Cellulosilyticum sp. I15G10I2: one gene and its partner. The protein of the gene in region 1 interacts with the protein of each later gene in a pairwise test. Links are inferred from orthologs where the notes say so. Each region holds a gene or a part of one and is shown in the gene's direction. Other genes may lie near its edges. The genes, in order: rlmN and ftsZ.

What was found.
Region 2: the proteins of rlmN (region 1) and ftsZ interact in binary tests that used the Escherichia coli proteins (3 or more experiments, as listed by UniProt). The link is inferred for Cellulosilyticum sp. I15G10I2 from one-to-one orthologs.

Annotation. Positions count from the first base shown.
Region 1 is NZ_FMMP01000006.1:1,216,692-1,220,006, reverse strand. What follows is about bases 309-3,280. They hold rlmN (dual-specificity RNA methyltransferase RlmN), read left to right. Parts: upstream 309-1,261; coding sequence 1,262-2,299; downstream 2,300-3,280. Other genes in these bases: pknB (Stk1 family PASTA domain-containing Ser/Thr kinase), read left to right, coding at 3,056-3,280; BN3326_RS05910 (Stp1/IreP family PP2C-type Ser/Thr phosphatase), read left to right, coding at 2,292-3,059; rsmB (16S rRNA (cytosine(967)-C(5))-methyltransferase RsmB), read left to right, coding at 309-1,258. Also shown: more of rsmB, read left to right, coding at 1-308; more of pknB, read left to right, coding at 3,281-3,315.
Region 2 is NZ_FMMP01000006.1:565,305-568,598, forward strand. The notes cover bases 336-3,286. They hold ftsZ (cell division protein FtsZ), read left to right. Parts: upstream 336-1,231; coding sequence 1,232-2,341; downstream 2,342-3,286. Other genes in these bases: murA (UDP-N-acetylglucosamine 1-carboxyvinyltransferase), read left to right, coding at 336-451; BN3326_RS02655 (cell division protein FtsQ/DivIB), read left to right, coding at 458-1,174; BN3326_RS02665 (sigma-E processing peptidase SpoIIGA), read left to right, coding at 2,469-3,286. Also shown: more of murA, read left to right, coding at 1-335; more of BN3326_RS02665, read left to right, coding at 3,287-3,294. UniProt on the Escherichia coli protein: Essential cell division protein that forms a contractile ring structure (Z ring) at the future cell division site. The regulation of the ring assembly controls the timing and the location of cell division.

The DNA of each region.
Region 1 (3,315 bases):
AGCGTTAAATCATACAGAACCAAAAAGCAAGCCTTTTATTACTGAAGTTGTATACGGTACCTTAAAATATAGATTGAAATTAGACTATATTATTAATTCTTTTTCAAAGACACCTATCCGTAAGATGAAGCCTCTTATAAGAAACGTAATGAGAATGAGTGTTTATCAAATGTTTTATTTAGATAAAGTACCCGTTTCTGCTGTTATTAATGAGGCTGTTAATATTGTTAAAAAAAGAAAATTTGGTAACTTGTCAGGATTTATTAACGGGGTGCTGCGTGAGATAGATAGAAATAAAGAAAAAATAGCTTATCCTGATAAAAATAAAGATTTAACAGGTTATCTAAGCATTATTTATGCGATACCCGATTGGATTATAAAAGAATGGTTAGCGGTATATCCGGAAGACTTAGTTGAAAAGATCTGCAGTGCACTTAATGAGAGAGCCCGAGTATGTATTCGTATTAACACATTATGTACATCAAAAAAAGAAGTTATGGAAATTTTAAATCAAGAAAACATTTTATTTGAACCAGGCAATTTATTAGATGAAGCTTTGTATATTAAACAGGTAGATAATTTGCAAAATCTTTCTTCGTTTAAAGAAGGGATGTGGACGGTGCAAGATGAAAGTGCGATGTTAGTTGCTAAAGTAGTCAGACCAAAACCAGGTGAGCATATTTTAGATATGTGCAGTGCACCGGGCGGTAAATCTATTCATATGGCAGAACTTATGCAAAACAAAGGCGAAATCATAAGTGCAGACGTCCACGCTCATAAGCTTGAGCTTATTGAAAAAAATGCAAAAAGAATGGGCGTAGATATTATTAAACCCGTACTTCAAGATGGGACACTATTTCGTAAAGAATGGATAGGGGCATTTGACCGTGTGCTTTTAGATGCGCCCTGTTCGGGTCTTGGTATTATGAAGCGAAAGCCTGATATACGCTATAGCAAGAGTCTTCAGGATTTAAAGGGAATTGTTCAGCTGCAAAAGGCATTGGTTAATCATGCTGTAAAGTATGTTAAAGAAGGAGGGGTTTTAGTTTATAGTACTTGTACCCTTTCAAAGCCGGAAAATGAAGAGATGGCCTCCTATATTGCAGATGAATTAGGTTTAGAATTATACGATATAGCAGATACTATACCTAAAGAACTGCATGCTTATATCAAGAATCAAGGCATGGTTCAAATTTTACCTTTTGTAGCAGACACAGATGGGTTTTTTATAGCAGCCTTTAAGAAAAAGAGGATATAATCTATGAACGATATTACAAGCAAAGATTTAACGACGCTGCAAGAGCTTATGAAAACTTATGGAGAAAGTGCCTTTAGAGCTAAGCAGCTTTTTGAGTGGCTTCATAAAAAGATGATATGGGATTACGATGAAATGACCAACATTCCCCATGGTCTTAGAGAAAAGTTAAAGCAGGATTATCCTATCATTCAGATGAAAATAGCAAAAAAATATACTTCTCAATTAGACGGAACCATAAAATACTTGTTTGAACTCCAAGATTCACATATAATAGAAGGTGTTTTGATGCGATATAAACATGGGAATTCTATATGTATCTCATCTCAAGTAGGATGCAGAATGGGATGTAAGTTTTGCGCGTCGACTATAGGCGGACTTGTTAGAAATCTTTCAGCGGGAGAAATGCTGGCACAGATTTATAAAGTACAGGAAGACATCAAAGAGCGTATTTCTAACATTGTTATAATGGGAAGTGGTGAGCCGTTAGAAAAGCTTGATATTACGATGCAATTTATTCAGCTGATTAATAGTAAGCTTGGACAGAATATTGGGCAAAGACACATTACATTGTCTACTTGCGGACTTGTACCGGCTATTTATGAACTTGCGGATATGATGATGCAAGTTACTTTAGCTGTATCACTCCATGCACCTACAGATGAAAAAAGAAAAAGGATCATGCCTATAGCACACAAATATTTAATAGCTGATATACTAAAGGCTTGCAGATATTATACAGAAAAAACAAGCAGAAGAATTACTTTTGAGTATGCACTTATAGAGGGAGAGAATGATACAGAAGAAGATGCCAGAGAATTAGGCAAGCTTTTAAGCGGTCTTTTATGCCATGTTAATCTCATACCTGTTAATCAGGTAGAAGAGAGGACGTATAAAAGCAGCCATGTTTCAAGTATAGAGAAATTTATGAAATTATTAAGTGCATATGGTATACAAACTACCTTGCGCAGAAAGCTTGGGTCAGATATTGATGCGGCCTGTGGACAACTACGTAACAGGTATATTAAAGAGCGAGGTGAATAGCGTGATAGCTATTGGCAAAGTAGATATTGGCAAGAAAAGAAAAAAAAATGAAGATGCTTTATTTGTTTCAGATAAGCCTGTAGGCATTCTACCTAATCTATACATTGTGGCAGATGGCATGGGTGGGCATAAAGCTGGTGGAACAGCGAGCAAACTAGCTATTGAATCTTTTTGCAGCTATGTTGAGACACATGATACACTGGATATTAAAACAAGAGAAGATATTATAAGACTTATTAAAATGGGCATTTTGCATGCTAACCATATGATTTACGAACAGGCAATGCATGATGAGAGCTATAAAGGCATGGGTACCACCTTTACTGTGGCAACTGTCATTGAGGATATTTTATATTTAGCCCATGTGGGTGATACGCGTTTGTATCTTATCAATCGTAATAGTATTTTTCAAGCAACTACTGATCACTCGTTGGTTCAGGAAATGCTTACACAGGGTTATATTTCAGAAATTGAACTTAAAGAGCATCCACAAAGGCACATTATTACGCGGGCGGTTGGTACATATGAAAAAGTAAAGATAGATACTTTGATGTATGATATGGGTAAAGTAGAGTATATCATATTATGTTCAGACGGCCTCACATCTATGATTACGGATTCTGTTATACACAAGATTGTATATGATCATGAAGAAGATTTAGAAAAGATAGTAGATACATTAATACAAGAAGCAAATGAACAAGGCGGATTAGATAATATAGCAGTTGTAATTGCAAAGAAATACGAGGTGAACAAATGATGATAACACCAGGAACGATACTAGGGGATCGCTATGAAGTTATTGAAAAGATAGGCGCAGGTGGTATGTCTATCGTTTATAAAGCAAAGTGCAATAGATTGCAAAGATTTGTAGCCATTAAAGTGCTTCGCGAAGAGTTTGTTACAGATGAGGAATTTGTAGCTAAATTTAGAAAAGAAGCCTTAGCAGCAGCGAGTCTTTCGCATCCTAATATTGTAGGTATTTATGATGTAGGGAGTGATCAAGACCTGCATTA
Region 2 (3,294 bases), 650 kb from region 1 along the record:
AGAAGTAGGATGTACGATTATTGAAGAGATTGATCAAGTCACATTGATTGCACCTGAAAAGTTGAAAGGCGTTAATATTATTACAGAACCATATCCGGGATATCCAACAGATATGCAGTCTCAGATGATGGCGCTTTTATGCACGTGTAATGAGATGAGTATTATTAAAGAAAATTTGTTTGAAGCGAGATTTAAGCCTGCATATGAACTTATGCGAATGGGCGCAAATATCAATATAGAAGGCAGAATAGCTATTATAAAGCCGACGCCTTTTCTAATGGGAACAAGCGTATACGCAGAAGATCTTAGGGGCGGAGCGGCCTTGGTATTAGCTGGACTAGGTGCACAAGGCATAACAGTGGTAGAAAATATTCACCATATAAAAAGAGGTTACCAAAACATTGCTTTGGATTTAAGAAGTATTGGAGCATCTATACAAGAGGAGGAATAGTTATATTTGAACAAATATAATAGAAATTCACTAAAGAAAAAAGTATATATGGGCATAATGTTTGTCGTATTAATAAGTATTATTTTAACACTTCCTATTTGGAATATAACAAGTATTGAAGTTGAAGGTAATAATTGGTACACAGATGAAGAAATAGTCAATTTATGTGAGATAAAAGATAAACATATTCTTAATATATCATTTGAGGAAGTTAAAAACAACTTATTAAAACTGCCCTATATTAAAGAAGTGGCAGTAAAATATGTTTTTCCAAGTCATATCAGCATTAAAATATTAGAAAGAGAACCTTTAGGGTATGTTCCTTTTATGGGGACATATCTTTGCCTAGATGAGCAAGGACAAGTTATAGAACAGACAAATAAAAAGGAGGTTTCACTTCCTATTATTAAAGGACTGGATTTTAGTGAATATAAGGTAGGGGAAGCTTTGCCTATTCAAAACGAAGATTACTTACTATGTAGTTTGCAGATTATACGCAGCTTGAAAAAATATAATTATGAAAAAAAAGTTAAGATTATTGACATTTATAACCTTGAACAAATTCACTTGTATGTTGATAATTTAGATGTTATAATTGGGAATATAGGGGATTTTGACAAAAAACTCCAGTGGCTTATTCAAACACATGAAGTGTATGACATGGGAGTTTTAGATTTATCCAATATAAAAAATGGACAGGCTATACTTAGTCCTATTACATAAAAGATAATGATTATAAATTAAAATATGATGATACTTCTGATGAAGGGGGAGTTTATTTTGCTTGAAATATGGGAAAATGAATTACAAGGCGCTCAAATAAAAGTCATAGGCGTTGGCGGCGGAGGAAATAATGCTGTTGACAGAATGATTGAAAAGGGACTTGCTGGAGTTGAATTTATTACTGTAAATACTGATCATCAAGCTTTGGCAAGATCAGGAGCACCAACTAAAATACAAATTGGTGAAAAAATTACGAGAGGTTTAGGGGCTGGAGCAAATCCGGAAATAGGCACTAAGTCCGCAGAAGAAAGCAGGGAAGAGATCGTACAAGCTATTAAAGGGGCTGATATGCTGTTTATAACAGCTGGTATGGGCGGAGGAACAGGTACTGGGGCTGCGCCGGTTATTGCAAGTATTGCTAAAGATCAAGGCATTCTTACAGTGGGTGTAGTTACAAAACCTTTTAGCTTTGAAGGCAGAAAAAGAATGATTAATGCTGAAAAAGGAATAGCTGAACTTAAACAAAGTGTTGATACGTTAGTTGTAATTCCTAATGATAAAATTTTACAAGTCATAGATAAAAAGACAACAATGGTAGATGCATTTACTAAAGCAGACGATATTCTACAGCAAGGAGTCCAAGGTATAACAGATTTAATATCAAATCCTGGGATTATTAATCTGGATTTTGCAGATGTAAGAACAATTATGAACTGTAAAGGCGTTGCGCATATGGGAATTGGTAAGGCAACGGGTGAAAATCGTGCTGAAGAAGCTGTTAAATATGCAATCAGCAGTCCATTATTAGATACGAGTATTGATGGTGCGAGATGTGTTCTAGTTAATATGTGCGGAGGAGAAACACTTGGGCTTATGGAAGCCAACGTGGGAATGAGCCTGATAAGAGAGGCAGTTGATCCAGATGCAGAGATCATTTTTGGAACATCTATTAATGATGATTTAGGAGATGAAATTATTATTACTGTCATTGCTACAGATTTTCAAAATGCAGACGTGAATATGCATAGTTTTGAACCAGTACAGAAGCTTAAAGTGGAAACACAGGCTAAACCACAAAGGCCAGCTAATACTTTTAAAGAAGAGAAATTCACACCTATCAAAGATATTCAAGTAGAAATACCACAATTTCTAAGAAGGAATAGATAGAATAAGAAAAAGATACGATATTGTCGTATCTTTTTTTTTAACTACTCTATAAATTTTACAAAATTTGTAAATTAATTGCTTTACAATATAACTGTTCAGCAAATTAAATGATACTTGAGGTGATCATGTGTATGTTGTTTATATTGACATACTGTTTTTAATTAATATAGTTATGGATATGATGGTATTTTATACAGCGACTATGATACTTAATAAGTCTATTGGAAAGGTTAGAATATTTATAGCCAGCATCATAGCGGCATTGATCTATTGCATGCTTGTATGTGTACCGATTTTACAAAGTATACCCTATGTTTTATATGCTTTATTTGTACCTACATTATCAATACTATATCTTTATAGGCCGCGCCATCTTAAAGAATTTGCAAAAATCTACTTAGTTTGTATGGGTGTAGCGTGTACTATAGGCGGCGCAACGTTTACAACGTGGTTTATGGTTAAAGATAAAACACCTATTCATACAATAAGCATTTTTTGGCTTATAATCATTGCTTTAGGTATAACACTTATTATTTATATCTCTTTTAATAAAATTAGAAAAAGAATGATACTTCCTTTATTTGAATATGACATAAAAATTAAGAATACTGATAAAGAGGTATGGATTAAATCTATTTTGGATACGGGTAATTGTCTCTATACACCTATAGGTCATAAACCGGTTATTGTTGTAACTTACGATGCGCTTAAAGAACTATTTACAGATAAGCAAATACTCGTATTAAGCAAATATAAAAACAATGTTTTGGAGCTTGCATATTCTAGCGACTTTATGCCCTCATATATCATTCCTTTTAATAGTGTTGGATGTAAGTTGGGAATACTTTTAGGAATTGAAGTTGATCAAGTTAATATTTACAAAAATCATTTTAAGAAGAGTGTTGATAAATGTATTGTTGCTATATCATTCAATAATATTTTTAATGATAAAT